Regions from separate parts of the Pseudomonas sp. HN2 genome, predicted to be linked through region 1. Evidence: predicted binding sites of a transcription regulator. Region 1 holds the regulator's gene; the other holds the start of a gene.

Region 1 (7,713 bases):
GGCCAGCAGTTCCGGCGTGGCGGCGGTGATCGGTGCGCGCTCACGGACTTCGCTGAACATGCTGTTCACCGCGTCCAGTGCTTCGAGCACAACGTCCATCAGTTCTGCATCAACGCGACGCTCACCCTTACGGAGGATGTCGAACACGTTTTCGGCGATGTGACAGCACTCCACCAGCTCATTGAGCTGAAGGAAGCCGGCGCCCCCTTTTACAGTGTGGAAACCGCGAAAAATTGCATTGAGCAGATCTGCATCATCCGGGCGGCTTTCCAGCTCGACCAGTTGTTCGGACAGTTGCTCAAGAATCTCGCCGGCCTCAACCAGGAAATCCTGAAGGATCTCTTCATCGGCGCCGAAGCTCATTAATGGGGTGCTCCTAACAGGTCTAAAAACCTAACTTCAAAATCCAAGGCTGGATAGCAAATCGTCCACATCGTCCTGACCGGACACAACGTCTTCTCGTTTATCGGCATGAATCTGCGGACCTTCACCCTGCGAGAGATGTTTTTGTGGATCTTTTTCGGCGAGCATTGCGGCGCGGTCATGTTCGATGCCCGCGAAGCGGTCGACCTGACTGGCCATGAGCACGAGTTTGAGCAGATTGCTTTCGACTTCGGTGACCAGTTGGGTCACGCGCTTGATCACCTGACCGGTGAGGTCCTGGTAATCCTGAGCCAGCAGGATGTCGTTGAGATTGCTCGACACCGCACGGTTGTCCGTGCTGCTGCGTGACAGAAAACCGTCGACCCGGCGCGCCAGTTCGCGGAACTCTTCAGCCCCGACCTCGCGACGCATGAAGCGACCCCAATCGGCACTCAACGTCTGCGCTTCATCAGCCAGACTGTTGACCACCGGCGTGGCGCTTTCCACCAGATCCATGGTGCGGTTGGCCGCGGCTTCCGTCAGCTTGACCACGTAGCCCAGGCGTTCGGTCGCGTCGGTGATTTGCGACACTTCCTCGGCCTGCGGCATGTGCGGATCGATCTGGAAATTGACGATCGCACTGTGCAGTTCACGTGTGAGCTTGCCCACTTCCTGATACAGGCCGCGGTCACGGGTCTGATTGAGCTCATGGATCAGTTGCACCGCGTCGCCGAACCTGCCTTTTTCAAGGCTTTCGACCAGTTCGACCGCGTGTTTTTTCAGGGTCGATTCAAAATCGCCCTGTGAAGATTCGTTATGCTCCATAGCTCCCCCGCGCATTCATCAGCCGATGCGTTCGAAAATCTTCTCGATTTTGTCTTTCAACGCTTGAGCCGTGAAAGGTTTGACCACGTAACCGTTCACACCGGCCTGTGCGGCCTCGATGATCTGCTCGCGCTTGGCTTCGGCAGTCACCATCAACACCGGGAGGTGCTTGAGTTTTTCATCGGCACGCACGTGACGCAGCAGGTCGATACCGGTCATGCCCGGCATGTTCCAGTCCGTTACCAGAAAGTCGATGCTGCCGCTGTTGAGCACCGGAATGGCAGTGGTGCCATCGTCGGCCTCGACGGTGTTGGTGAACCCAAGATCGCGCAGCAGGTTCTTGATGATCCGCCGCATCGTTGAGAAGTCATCAACGATGAGGATTTTCATGTCTTTGTTCAATTCGACCTCCAAGCAGTCTTAAACGCGCCCAGCACCTGGACGCGCCACTTCAATCAATCGGCGCAGCACTTAAAGTTTGTCTGGAGCACAACGGATCGAGACCGGCGCCGCTCATCACCGCACCAGCCTCGTTTCGCAGTGTCCCCACACTGCCTTCAGCGCGCTCGCCACTCCCCCAAACGCCCCCGCAAGCGGGCCGCGCACTGGCTGTGTAACTGGCTGACCCGCGATTCACTGACGCCAAGGACCTCACCGATTTCCTTGAGGTTCAGCTCTTCGTCGTAGTACAGCGCCAACACCAGTCGCTCACGCTCCGGCAAATTGGCAATCGCGTCCGCCAGCGCCGCCTGGAAGCGTTCATCTTCCAGATCGCGTGACGGCTCCATATGCGCACTGGCGCCATCCTCGTGCAGCCCTTCGTGTTCGCCGTCCTGCAACAGGTCGTCGAAACTGAACAGGCGACTGCCCAAGGTGTCATTCAGAATCCCGTAGTAATCGTCGAGACTCAATTGGAGTTCGGCCGCAACCTCGTGATCTTTAGCGTCACGGCCGGTTTTAGCTTCAATCGAGCGAATTGCGTCGCTGACCATCCGGGTATTGCGGTGAACCGAGCGTGGCGCCCAGTCCCCTTTGCGCACTTCGTCGAGCATCGCGCCGCGGATTCGAATGCCCGCGTACGTTTCGAAACTGGCGCCTTTGCTGGCGTCGTATTTGGTCGACACTTCGAGCAAACCGATCATCCCGGCCTGGATCAGGTCTTCGACCTGCACGCTGGCCGGCAGGCGTGCCAGCAAGTGATAGGCAATGCGCTTGACCAGTGGCGCGTAGCGCTCGATCAATTCGTATTGCGCGTCACGCGCCGACTTTTTGTAAAGATTCATGCCACTGGCGGTCATATCACAGGCCCTGCGGTTTGCTGCACGAGACGCTCGACGAAAAATTCCAGATGACCGCGCGGGTTGGCGGGCAGCGGCCAGGTGTCGACCTTCTGGGCGATGGCCTTGAAGGCCAGCGCGCACTTGGAACGGGGAAAGGCTTCGTAGACGGCGCGCTGCTTCTGCACCGCCTTGCGCACGCTTTCGTCGTACGGCACGGCGCCGACGTATTGTAGGGCGACGTCGAGGAAGCGATCCGTGACCTTGGTCAACTTGGCGAACAGGTTGCGCCCTTCCTGCGGGCTCTGCGCCATGTTGGCCAGCACGCGGAAGCGGTTCATGCCGTAGTCGCGATTGAGCAACTTGATCAGCGCGTAAGCGTCGGTGATCGAAGTCGGCTCGTCGCAGACCACCAGCAACACCTCTTGCGCGGCGCGAACGAAACTGACTACCGAGTCACCAATACCCGCAGCGGTGTCGATCACCAGCACGTCGAGATTGTCGCCGATGTCGCTGAACGCCTGGATCAGGCCGGCGTGTTGCGCCGGGCTCAGGTGCACCATGCTCTGCGTGCCGGAGGCCGCCGGCACGATGCGAATCCCGCCCGGGCCCTGCAACAGCACGTCGCGCAATTCGCAACGGCCTTCGATCACGTCAGCCAGTGTGCGCTTGGGCGTCAGCCCCAGCAGAACGTCGACGTTGGCCAGGCCCAGGTCGGCGTCCAGCAGCATGACCCGACGGCCAAGCTCTGCCAGCGCCAGCGACAAGTTCACTGACACGTTAGTCTTGCCGACGCCACCTTTGCCGCCGGTCACCGCGATCACCTGTACGGGATGCATGCTGCCCATGTTATTTCTTTACCTTGTCTTGCATAGACGGAGGCCACATTACTGGCTGCGCGTTCCCGATCGGAACAATGCGTGGCAGACCATCGATGTAGGTACAAAAACTGTTCATGATTACCTCAGCCAACCTGCTTGGTCGGGCTGTGATAGATATCAGCGAACATGTCAGCCATGGCTTCTTCGCTGGGTTCTTCCTGCATTTGCACGCTGACGGCGCGGCTGACCAGTTGATGACGGCGCGGCAGATGCAGATCATCCGGAATCCGTGGGCCATCGGTCAGGTACGCGACCGGCAATTCATGACTGATCGCCAGGCTCAACACTTCGCCGAGACTGGCCGTTTCATCCAGTTTAGTCAGGATGCAACCGGCCAGCCCGCAACGCTTGTAACTGTGATAAGCGGCGGTTAGAACCTGTTTCTGGCTGGTGGTTGCCAGTACCAGATAATTTTTCGAGCGAATGCCACGCCCGGCCAGACTCTCAAGCTGCATGCGCAACGCCGGATCACTGGCTTGCAGCCCGGCAGTATCGATCAAAACCACGCGTTTGCGTAGCAGTGGATCCAATGCCTGAACCAGCGACTGGCCCGGATCGACGTGGGTCACCGGCACGTTGAGAATGCGCCCGAGGGTTTTCAGTTGTTCCTGCGCGCCGATGCGGAAGCTGTCCATGCTCACCAGCGCAACGTTCTGCGCGCCGTACTTGAGCACATAACGCGCGGCAAGCTTGGCCAGCGTGGTGGTCTTGCCCATGCCGGCCGGGCCGACCATGGCAATCACACCGCCCTCTTCCAGCGGCTCGACTTCCGGTACGGCAATCATCCGCGCCAGATGCGCGAGCAGCATGCGCCAGGCCTGACGCGGCTCTTCGATATCGGTGATCAGCGCCAACAGATCACGCGACAGCGGGCCCGACAGGCCGATGCGCTGCAAACGGCGATACAGATTGGCCTGAGCCGGACGGCTGCCTTGCAGCTGATTCCAGGCCAGGGTGCCGAGCTGCACTTCCATCAGCTCGCGCAGGCTATTCAATTCAAAACGCATCGAATCCAGCGCACGCGGATCGACACCCGCCGAGGCCTGCGCAGGCGCTGCGGCCGGACGCGCCGGGGCAGCGTAGGTCGGCTCGCTCAGCGGCTCGGCAGCGGTCAGCGGCAGGCCTGCGGTCAATGGCAGCCCGGCGAACAATTGCTGATTGGTGTTGCCGTCGGCTTCGCCACGCAGGCTCAGTTCGGCCTGGGCGGTGACGATGCGCGACTGGGTCTTGCGCAGTTCGTCTTCGAGCTCCATGTTCGGAACCCGCGGCGCCAGCGCCGACAACTTGTAATCCAGTGCCGCCGTCAACTCGACGCCGCCGGCGATGCGGCGGTTGCCGATGATGGCGGCATCAGCGCCCAGCTCATCGCGAACCAGCTTCATGGCCTGACGCATATCGGCGGCGAAAAAACGCTTAACTTGCATAAACCACTACCTCAGCCGTTGGGCCCTACTGTCGCAACGATGGTCACTTGCTTGTTGTCCGGTACTTCCTGGTAGGCCAGCACATGCAGCCCAGGGACTGCGAGGCGGCCGAAGCGCGAGAGCATCGCGCGAATCGGGCCTGCTACCAGCAGGATCACCGGTTGGCCTTGCATTTCCTGCCGCTGGGCCGCTTCGATCAACGAACGTTGCAGCTTCTCGGCCATGCTTGGCTCCAGCAGAACGCCCTCTTCCGAGCCTTGTCCTGCCTTCTGCAGACTATTGAGCAATATCTGTTCCAACCTTGGTTCCAATGTGATCACAGGCAGCTCGGACTCAGTGCCTACAATGCTTTGGACGATGGCGCGGGATACGCCGACCCGCACAGCGGCGACCAGAGCGGCGGTATCTTGACTCTTGGCGGCGTTGTTAGCGATCGCTTCGGCGATGCTGCGAATGTCGCGCACCGGCACGTGTTCGGAGAGCAGCGCTTGCAGGACCTTGAGCAACTGCGACAGCGAAACCACGCCCGGCACCAGCTCCTCAGCCAGTTTCGGCGAGCTCTTGGCCAGCAATTGCATGAGTTGCTGCACTTCTTCGTGGCCGATCAACTCGCTGGAGTGCTTGTACAGAATCTGGTTCAAGTGCGTGGCGACCACGGTGCTGGCGTCAACCACGGTGTAACCGAGCGATTGCGCCTGGGCGCGCTGGCTGATTTCGATCCACACCGCCTCAAGGCCGAAAGCCGGATCTTTGGCGTTGATACCGTTGAGCGAGCCGTAGACCTGGCCGGGGTTGATCGCCAGTTCGCGATCCGGGTAGATCTCGGCCTCGGCGAGAATCACTCCCATCAGGGTCAGGCGGTAAGCGCTCGGCGCCAGATCGAGGTTGTCGCGGATGTGCACGGTCGGCATCAGGAAGCCCAGGTCCTGCGAGAGCTTCTTGCGCACGCCCTTGATCCGCGCGAGCAATTGCCCACCCTGATTGCGGTCCACCAACGGGATCAGGCGATAGCCGACTTCCAGACCGATCATGTCGATCGGCGTGACGTCGTCCCAGCCCAGTTCTTTGGTTTCCATGGCGCGAGCCGGCGACGGCAGCAGCTCCTGCTGACGCTTGACCTCTTCCAGCGCCACGACCTTGGCGACGTTCTGCTTCTTCCAGAACAGGTACGCGCCGCCCGCGGCCAGCGCTGCCATGGTCAGGAAGGAGAAGTGCGGCATGCCCGGCACCAGGCCCATCACCGCCATCAAACCAGCGGCCACGGCCAGCGCTTTCGGCGAGGCGAACATCTGGCGGTTGATCTGCTTGCCCATGTCTTCCGAGCCGGAAGCACGGGTCACCATGATCGCCGCCGCTGTCGATAACAACAGTGATGGCAATTGCGCCACCAAACCGTCACCGATGGTCAACAACGCGTAAACCCGGCCGGCGTCGCCGAAGCTCATGCCGTGCTGGAAGATGCCAACGGCCATGCCGCCGATGAGGTTGATGAACAGAATCAGCAAACCGGCGATGGCGTCACCGCGGACGAACTTGCTGGCACCGTCCATCGAGCCATAGAACTCCGCCTCCTGGGCAACTTCCTGACGGCGCGCCTTGGCCTGGTTCTGGTCGATCAGGCCGGCGTTGAGGTCGGCGTCGATCGCCATTTGTTTGCCGGGCATCGCATCGAGGGTGAAACGCGCGCTCACCTCGGAAATCCGCCCGGCACCCTTGGTCACCACGACGAAGTTGATGATCATCAGGATCGCGAAGACCACGATACCGACCACGTAGTTACCGCCGATCACCACCTCACCGAAGGCCTGAATCACCTTACCGGCCGCGGCGTGGCCGTCCTGACCGTGGAGCATCACCACCCGCGTCGAGGCCACGTTCAACGCCAGGCGCAGCAGCGTCGCCACCAGCAGAATGGTCGGGAACACCGCGAAATCCAGCGGCCGCAGCGCATATACGCAGACCAGCAGGACGACGATCGACAGGGCAATGTTGAAGGTAAAGAAGACGTCGAGCAGGAACGGCGGCACCGGCAACATCATCATCGCCAGCATGACCAGCAGCAACAACGGCACGCCCAGATTGCCTCGACTGAGGTCGGCAACGTTGGTGCGTGCTGTATTGAATAACTGAGTGCGATCCACCGGTTTTCCCCGTTCCTTTAAAGCAAACTTTTGACGCCCCGAACGGGCGCAGGGCGGCTACTGCAAGAAGCTTTCCAACTTTCGCGATTGGTTGAAACAGACAGGGTGGTGAACGCGACCACTGTAGGAGTGAGCCTGCTCGCGATGAGGACTTTTCAGTCAATGCATTTACATCAGACAGACCGCTATCGCGAGCAGGCTCACTTTTACAGGGGACCGCATTCCAGATGTCAGATTGAAATGCCTTCCAGACTGTGGGAGCGAGCCTGCTCGCGAAGGGGCCAGTGAAATCAGCACAAAGTGCCCTTTAAACCGAGGAGTTCAAAAGACACTTCAGGACACGCCTTTGAGGCTACAAATCCTTGGCGCCATTGCCTACACCCAAGCCAGAATCCGCCGGCTTGTGCGCCTTGGGGGCGGGTTCTATTGTTGTCCGGCCGCTGACGAATCAGCGATCGGGGTCTCGCAGCCCGTCGATCTCTGGACGCACAACACCCGTTTTTTTTATGGCGGCTGTACGTGGGAGACCCCAGGGTCTGCCGGTTCTAGAGTCCCGGTCTACGACCCGCGTATAGCTGCCCCTCGACAACTACCTCTGCCCACCCGACTCCACGCAACCACCGTTAAGCCCTGATCTATGGACGCCGTCACCGCCGTAAGGCGCTTGCAACCGACGAAGCTTTCCCGGGCGCAGCGTCCGGAAAGGCGACCGCTCGTCGGATATCACTGCACACCTGTCAAGTCTGACAGGTGTGCATTCACGCCAAGTCGCGTTAACTCGTTCCGTCACTTCCCGTCGGAG
Region 2 (7,713 bases), 3.0 Mb from region 1:
GGAGTCCTGCCCTGTATTAACCGTATATAAGGCGGAGTTTGAGCTCGGTATTTATAAGTGTCAAACCTAAGTTGTTGAATAATAAATGAAAATTAATCGGAATAAGAATGTTTGTGTTCCGCGTCTGGACGCTAAGCAATTGATTTTCAGGCATAAAAAAACCGGACGCGAAGTCCGGTTCTTTGAAAAGGGGGCCATTACGCAGCAGTAAATTCTACCGGGTAGGGGATCGCTGCCTGGGCGGTTTGCAGCTTGGTCAGGGTTTCGCGCACCACTTCCTTGGCAAGGCAAGCGCATTTGCCGCACTGGCTGGCGACGCCGGTGGCCTGGCGAACTTCTTTATAGCTGCAGCAACCTTCATAGATCGCTTCGCGGATCTGTCCGTCGGTGACGCCAGTGCAGAGGCAAACATACATAAGTAAGAACCGTCGCTGGTTGTGACTCAATTGCGATGGATCTTAATGTTAACGAGAATGATTGTCAAAGTGCTTTCGGAACGCTTCCCAGCCAATTTGCCTGCGCCTGACGAACGGTATTTTCCAGGCGCTCGCTTTACCCAATGAATACGCGGTGGATAACCGAACAGGGAAAATCCGTTACGGACAGGCGAAATACGCAGTGTATGATGGTCGTCCCTTGCGAAGAGGGTTCGTGTCACAGGGCTGTCGCCTGAGGGTGACAGGCTGGCCCGGACCCTGAACTTCAAGTTTTTACACCAGGAGATATCAATGAGCGTACTCGTAGGCAAACAAGCCCCAGACTTCACCGTCCCGGCCGTACTCGGCAATGGCGAGATCGTTGACAGCTTCACCCTGTCCTCGGCCATCAAAGGCAAATACGGCCTGGTGTTCTTCTACCCACTGGACTTCACCTTCGTCTGCCCGTCCGAGCTGATCGCTCTGGACAACCGCATGGCTGACTTCAAGGCACGCAACGTGGAAGTGATCGCTGTGTCGATCGACTCGCACTTCACCCACAACGCCTGGCGCAACACTCCAGTGAACAATGGCGGCATCGGCCAGGTGAAATACACCATGGCTGCCGACATGAAGCACGACATCGCCAAGGCCTACGATGTTGAGTCCGAAGGCGGCGTGGCTTTCCGTGGCGCGTTCCTGATCGACGACAAAGGCATTGTCCGTTCGCAGATCATCAACGACCTGCCGCTGGGCCGTAACATGGAAGAGCTGATCCGTCTGGTCGACGCTCTGCAATTCCACGAAGAGCACGGCGAAGTCTGCCCGGCCAACTGGAAGAAAGGCGACAAAGGCATGAACGCTTCGCCAGAAGGCGTTGCGGCTTACCTGACCGAGAACGCTGCTGCCCTGTAAGGCGCAACGTCGAGGTACAAAAAAACCGGCCCAAGTGGCCGGTTTTTTCATGCGCGGGATTTGTTCGCCGAGGATCAGTCGTCGAAGTCTTCCCATCCGCCCATCTGCTTCCAGCGATTGACGATGCCGCAGAACAGCTCGGCGGTCTTTTCGGTGTCGTAGCGCGCCGAGTGCGCTTCACGACCGTCGAAATCGATGCCAGCCGCCTGACAGGCTTTCGCCAGCACGGTTTGACCGTATGCCAGACCCGCCAGGGTCGCGGTGTCGAAGCTGGAGAACGGGTGGAACGGGTTGCGCTTCATGTCCAGCCGCGCGACTGCCGCGTTGAGAAAGCCCAGATCGAAGCTGCTGTTGTGCCCGACCAGAATCGCCCGTTTGCAGCCGTTGGCTTTCAGCGCCTTGCGGATGCCACGGAAGATGTCGGTCAGCGCGGTTTCCTCGCTGACGGCCATGCGCAGCGGGTGATCAAGCTTGATTCCGGTGAACTCCAGCGCTGCCGCTTCAACGTTCGCACCTTCGAATGGCTCGACGCGGAAGAAGTAGGTGTGATCCGGGTACACGAAACCCTTTTCATCCATGGCGATGGTGGTCGCGGCAATCTCCAGCAGGGCGTCGGTGGCTGCGTTGAAGCCACCGGTTTCTACGTCGACGACAACCGGCAGGTAGCCGCGAAAACGTGCTGCCATCGGGTGACGGGAACCGCCGCCGCCACCTTGACCGTCCAGCTCATCGTCAAAATTGTCTTCACTCACGCGTGTTCCTCCAGCAGGCGCCAGCGCAGTTTTTCACCGGCGCGCAGCGGGATAACGGTCAGCTCGCCAAATGGCAGGCTGGTCGGGGCGGTCCATTCTTCGCGGACCAGGGTGATGCGATCGGTATTCGCCGGCAGGCCGTAGAAGCGCGGGCCGTTGAGGCTGGCGAAGGCTTCGAGCTTGTCCAGCGCGTTACGTTGTTCGAACGCTTCGGCGTACATCTCGATGGCGGCGTAGGCGGTGTAGCAACCGGCGCAGCCGCAAGCGGCTTCCTTGGCGTGCTGGGCGTGGGGCGCCGAGTCGGTGCCGAGGAAGAACTTGGCGCTGCCGCTGGTGGCGGCGTCGAGCAAGGCTTCCTGATGGGTGTTGCGCTTGAGGATCGGCAGGCAGTAGAAGTGCGGCCGAATCCCGCCTACCAGCATGTGGTTGCGGTTGTACAGCAGGTGATGCGCGGTGATGGTCGCGCCAACATTGGCCGAGGCCTCGTTGACGAACTGCACGGCGTCGCCGGTGGTGATGTGTTCGAACACCACTTTCAGCGTCGGGAAGCGCTCGACCACGCGGCGCATGTGCTCATCGATGAAGATCTTTTCGCGATCGAACACATCGACATCGCCACGGGTGACTTCACCGTGGATCAACAGCGGCATGCCGACTTCGGCCATGGCTTCCAGCGCCGGGAAGATCTTGTCGATACTGGTTACGCCGGAATCGGAGTTGGTGGTGGCGCCGGCCGGGTAAAGCTTGGCGGCGTACACGAAACCGCTGGCCTTGGCCTGATGAATTTCTTCCGGTTGGGTGCGGTCGGTGAGGTACAGCACCATCAACGGTTCGAACTGACTGCCGGCCGGGCGGGCAGCGAGAATGCGCTGACGATAGCCGTCGGCTTCGGCGGCGTTGCGCACCGGCGGTACCAGGTTCGGCATGATGATCGCGCGCCCGAAGGTGCGGGCCACATCGGCAACGGTATTGGTCAACACGGCACCATCGCGAAGATGGATGTGCCAGTCGTCGGGACGCAGCAGGGTCAGGCGGTCGGACATGAGGGGATTCCAGGCGGGTCAAACTGAGGCGAATGCTACCGGAAAAGACTCTTGCAGGCACCCGCTATCAAGTTTTGCCACGAGCGTCCGATATCCCGAAGGTATGCCGTAAACATTGTGTGAATCGGTGTTTGTGTTTCACAAGCCAATGGAGCCTCCCGTGCGCCAGCGTTATTTAGCCCTGCTCAGTGTGTTTGCCAGCCTCCCCGCGATGGCGCTGACCTACCAGACCCGTCTGGAGAACATTGAGTGGACGGTCGCCGGCGACCAGTTCGAATGCCGCCTGACCCAGCCGATCACCGATTTCGGCTCGGGCGAGTTCGTGCGCAAGGCCGGTGAGCAGGCGATCTTTCGTCTGAACGCCTACAACGCCATGCTTGGCGGCGGTTCGGCAACCTTGCTCGCGGCGGCTGCACCGTGGCAGCCGGGGCGTGGCGACATCAACCTGGGCTCTGTGCGCCTGGGCAGTGGCAACGTGTTGTTCAACAGCTCGCAATCGCAGGCCGGTGGATTGATCAGCGGCCTGCTGGACGGCCGCAGCCCGGTGGTACGCCGTGCTTCTGGCGATGGCCGCGTCTCCGAAGTGCGTCTGTTGCCGGTGAAATTCAGCAAGGCGTTCAACGATTACCAGACCTGTGTAGCGAAGCTGCTGCCGCAGAATTTCGACCAGATCAAACAGTCGCAGATCGGCTTCCCCGGCGAAGGCGTTGATCTGGACCCGGCTGCCAAGGCCAAACTGCAGGTGATGCTCGATTACATGAAGGCCGATCCGACGGTGAACCACATCGAACTCGATGGCCATTCCGACAACAGCGGCAATCGCCTGACCAACCGCGAACTGTCGCGCCGCCGGGCGCTGGCGGTGGTTGATTTCTTCAAGGCCAACGGCATCCAGGAATCGCAGATCACCGTGCGTTTCCACGGCGAGCAGTATCCGATCGTGCCGAACACCAGTAAGGCCAATCGTGCGAAGAATCGTCGGGTCAACGTGAAATTGTCGCGTGTGGCACCGACCACAGCCCCTGCGCCAGCACCGCAAGCGAGTACGCCAGCCACCGCCGCAACGACTTCCTGACTCGCCGGTCATCGTCGCGCTCTCGACAGATTCTGTCGCTTTGTCGTCTTAAGCTGTCGCGCCTCTGTAAATTATCGCGTTTGAGCGGTAGACTCCCCGGCTTTCCGTAGAACCCCGTGGAGTGATGGCATGGCGGACGTAAACAAGGTCGTTCTGGCGTATTCCGGCGGCCTGGACACTTCGGTGATCCTCAAGTGGCTGCAGGATACTTATAACTGTGAAGTGGTGACATTCACCGCCGATCTCGGTCAAGGCGAAGAGGTCGAGCCGGCCCGCGCCAAGGCTCAGGCCATGGGCGTCAAAGAAATCTACATCGACGACCTGCGCGAAGAATTCGTGCGTGATTTCGTGTTCCCGATGTTCCGCGCCAACACCGTTTACGAAGGCGAGTACCTGCTGGGCACATCCATCGCCCGTCCGCTGATCGCCAAGCGTCTGATCGAAATCGCCAACGAAACCGGCGCCGACGCCATTTCCCACGGCGCCACCGGCAAGGGCAACGACCAGGTGCGTTTCGAACTGGGCGCCTACGCGCTCAAGCCAGGCGTTAAAGTGATTGCGCCATGGCGCGAGTGGGACCTGTTGTCCCGCGAGAAGCTGATGGACTACGCCGAGAAGCACGCGATCCCGATCGAACGCCACGGCAAGAAAAAATCCCCGTACTCGATGGACGCCAACCTGCTGCACATTTCTTACGAAGGCGGCGTACTGGAAGATACCTGGACCGAGCACGAAGAAGACATGTGGCGCTGGACAGTCTCCCCGGAGAAGGCTCCCGACACCCCGCAATATCTGGAACTGACCTACCGCAACGGCGATATCGTCGCGCTGGACGGCGTCGAAATGACCCCGGCCACCGTACTGGCGACGCTGAACAGGATCGGCGGCGAACACGGCATCGGTCGTCTGGACATCGTCGAAAACCGTTACGTGGGCATGAAGTCCCGTGGCTGCTACGAGACCCCGGGCGGCACCATCATGCTGCGTGCTCACCGCGCCATCGAATCGATCACTCTGGACCGCGAAGTCGCTCACCTCAAAGACGAGTTGATGCCGAAGTACGCCAGCCTGATCTACACCGGCTACTGGTGGAGCCCTGAGCGTCTGATGCTGCAGCAGATGATCGACGCTTCGCAGGTCAACGTGAACGGTGTGGTGCGCCTCAAACTGTATAAAGGCAACGTGATCGTCACCGGGCGCAAGTCCGACGATTCGCTGTTCGACGCCAATATCGCGACCTTCGAAGAAGACGGCGGCGCCTACAACCAGGCGGACGCGGCGGGCTTCATCAAGCTCAACGCCTTGCGCATGCGCATTGCTGCCAACAAGGGCCGCAAGTTGTTCTGATTGATTCAGAACGACGCGCAATAAAAAAGGCGGCCTGTTCGGGGCCGCCTTTTTTTTGGAATTTTTGTCTGATTCATCAGGCTGGTCTCTCGTCTGTGCGCGTGCGGCGCATGACTCATCTGTCAGCTTGTTCTTCCCAACAACGTGACTGTCTGTGAGCACAGGTTGTAAACGATACACAGCGTCGCACCTGAGCCTTTCTTCGCTTGCCGGATCTGCTGCAATGCGGTGTGAGCCAGCGAGTCCGACACATGGTTGGACAAAAACACCAGCACTCGCGGGTTTTTTTTATCGGTTCTGCGCAAAGTCTCGAGAATCGCATCGAATTCCCTCGATGCATCAATATCCCTCGTGTCGATGATGTTCAGTTCGCTGATCAAGGGCGACAACTTGATGGTCTGTACAACCGGACTGGGTGGGTCGCCCATATCGGCTGGCGGATCTGGTGAATTGTGAATTCGGCATGGCCGTTGAAATCTGCCATCAGCCGTTTTACCCGACACGATGCTGCTGGTTATTTCGAAAGCGCACGGTGCGCCTGTCTCGTGCGGCGGTCCGTTTCGTTTGTTGACGCGCTCATGCTGCTCTGTTGCCCTTAAAAAGCTTTTGTCTTTGCCAAAATCCGAGGGTGAGTAGAGCGAGCGGTGGTTGAAGTTGAGGGTAATAAAAAAAAGAAACAACAAGTAGAAGGGAAAACTGATCAGAAACCAGACGTAGATTTCCCGATCCTTATTGTCAAGGAATGGCAGTGAGACGGCAGCCGATGTTTCCGAAATAATCGCAAATATTGCGATGACCGTCATTGGGTTGGTTATCTTTTTTTTTATCTTGAGCATTGTCTTGAGTTCGATAGGGTTGTTTGGCAGGTTGTATTTCTATTTATAGCAAAAGCAAGAATTTAAGTATGCGGCTGTTGTTTCAAGTTTTAAATTCCCGCTCAAGCACAGGGTGCTCTAAAGGATTCAGGCGCTACTGCGTAATGTTTCCATGATGAATGCCGCATTAGTACCGCCAGAGTTCCAGTGCTCCATGCCTCCCCGCTACTGAGGGCGGGCGTCGACAAGTCCGTTAACGGTTGGCGTAGGGCGCTGTCGCCGTGGAATTGAAAATCCTCACACCGGGGTGAAGGAATTAGCCGAATAAACAGCGCATCGAGGCTCGATTTGTGGGAATTATCCTCAATGCCTGTAGGGAATGTCTCTCGATGCAAGTGCGTGTAAAAGTTGTTATGCGATCGAGCAAGTGACTGGGATATCGTGCGTGTTCTAAAAATTCGAACAGCGAAAACTGGACTTGCCCATGAATAAAGTGCTGATCGTGGATGACCACCCCGTCATTCGACTTGCGGTACGTATGCTGATGGAACGGCATGGCTACGAAGTCATTGCAGAAACGGATAATGGCGTTGATGCACTACAAATTGCTCGCGAACAAATGCCGGATCTTGTCATTCTGGATATCGGAATACCCAAACTCGACGGGCTGGAAGTTATTGCACGCCTGACGTCCACCGTGATGCCGCTGAAAGTTCTGGTGCTGACTTCCCAGGCGCCCGGACATTTTTCAATGCGTTGCATGCAATCGGGTGCAGCAGGTTATGTGTGCAAGCAACAGGATCTGACCGAATTGCTGAGTGCAATCAAAGCAGTGCTCTCGGGATACAGTTACTTTCCCAACCAGGCCCTGCACACCGTGCGAACCAGTCTGGGCAATGCGAGTGAAGCGGACATGGTCGATCGCCTGTCCGGTCGGGAAATGATGGTGTTGCAACAGTTGGCGCGCGGCAAGACCAACAAGGAAATCGCCGATGGCATGTTTCTGAGCAACAAGACAGTGAGCACTTACAAGACTCGCCTGTTACTGAAACTCAATGCCCGCTCTCTGGTTGATCTGATCGAGCTGGCGCAGCGCAATGGCCTGGTCTGAACGATTCGACAGCTGAGACCGTCATGGGCCGATCAAGCTCAGTTGCCGCATAAAATGAAAAGCCTCCGTCAAGGGAGGCCTTCAGATATCAGAAATCAAAATCGTAGTCGGCCAATTGCCTTTGCAGTCGGCGCTCCTCAAGCAGGTTGTCGATTGTGCGACGCTTGCTGAGGTTGGTCTTGGCCACTTCAACCACCGGTTCGACCTCATCGGTATCGGTGGAAATAAGCTCTTCTACA

Evidence for each region. Region 1 encodes FliA, which starts transcription of late flagellar genes. Its sites were predicted from a motif close to CTAAAGTTTNNNNNNNNNNNGCCGNTAA; they were not measured.
Region 2: LIS66_RS21235 (flagellar protein MotY) is a predicted target of FliA. The motif match lies at 3,193-3,220, and genes of this name have one in related genera.

What each region holds. Positions count from the first base shown of each region.
Region 1 is NZ_CP085885.1:1,721,026-1,728,738, reverse strand. It holds gene LIS66_RS07595 (chemotaxis protein CheA) at 1-363, opposite strand, end outside; gene LIS66_RS07590 (protein phosphatase CheZ) at 400-1,188, opposite strand; gene LIS66_RS07585 (chemotaxis response regulator CheY) at 1,207-1,578, opposite strand; gene fliA (RNA polymerase sigma factor FliA) at 1,746-2,486, opposite strand; gene fleN (flagellar synthesis regulator FleN) at 2,483-3,313, opposite strand; gene flhF (flagellar biosynthesis protein FlhF) at 3,430-4,770, opposite strand; gene flhA (flagellar biosynthesis protein FlhA) at 4,782-6,911, opposite strand.
Region 2 is NZ_CP085885.1:4,800,824-4,808,536, reverse strand. It holds gene LIS66_RS21255 (bacterioferritin-associated ferredoxin) at 198-416, opposite strand; gene LIS66_RS21250 (peroxiredoxin) at 729-1,331, shown strand; gene rnt (ribonuclease T) at 1,406-2,083, opposite strand; gene pyrC (dihydroorotase) at 2,080-3,126, opposite strand; gene LIS66_RS21235 (flagellar protein MotY) at 3,287-4,201, shown strand; gene LIS66_RS21230 (argininosuccinate synthase) at 4,331-5,548, shown strand; gene LIS66_RS21225 (hypothetical protein) at 5,671-6,384, opposite strand; gene LIS66_RS21220 (response regulator transcription factor) at 6,848-7,474, shown strand; gene LIS66_RS21215 (PA3496 family putative envelope integrity protein) at 7,563-7,713, opposite strand, start outside.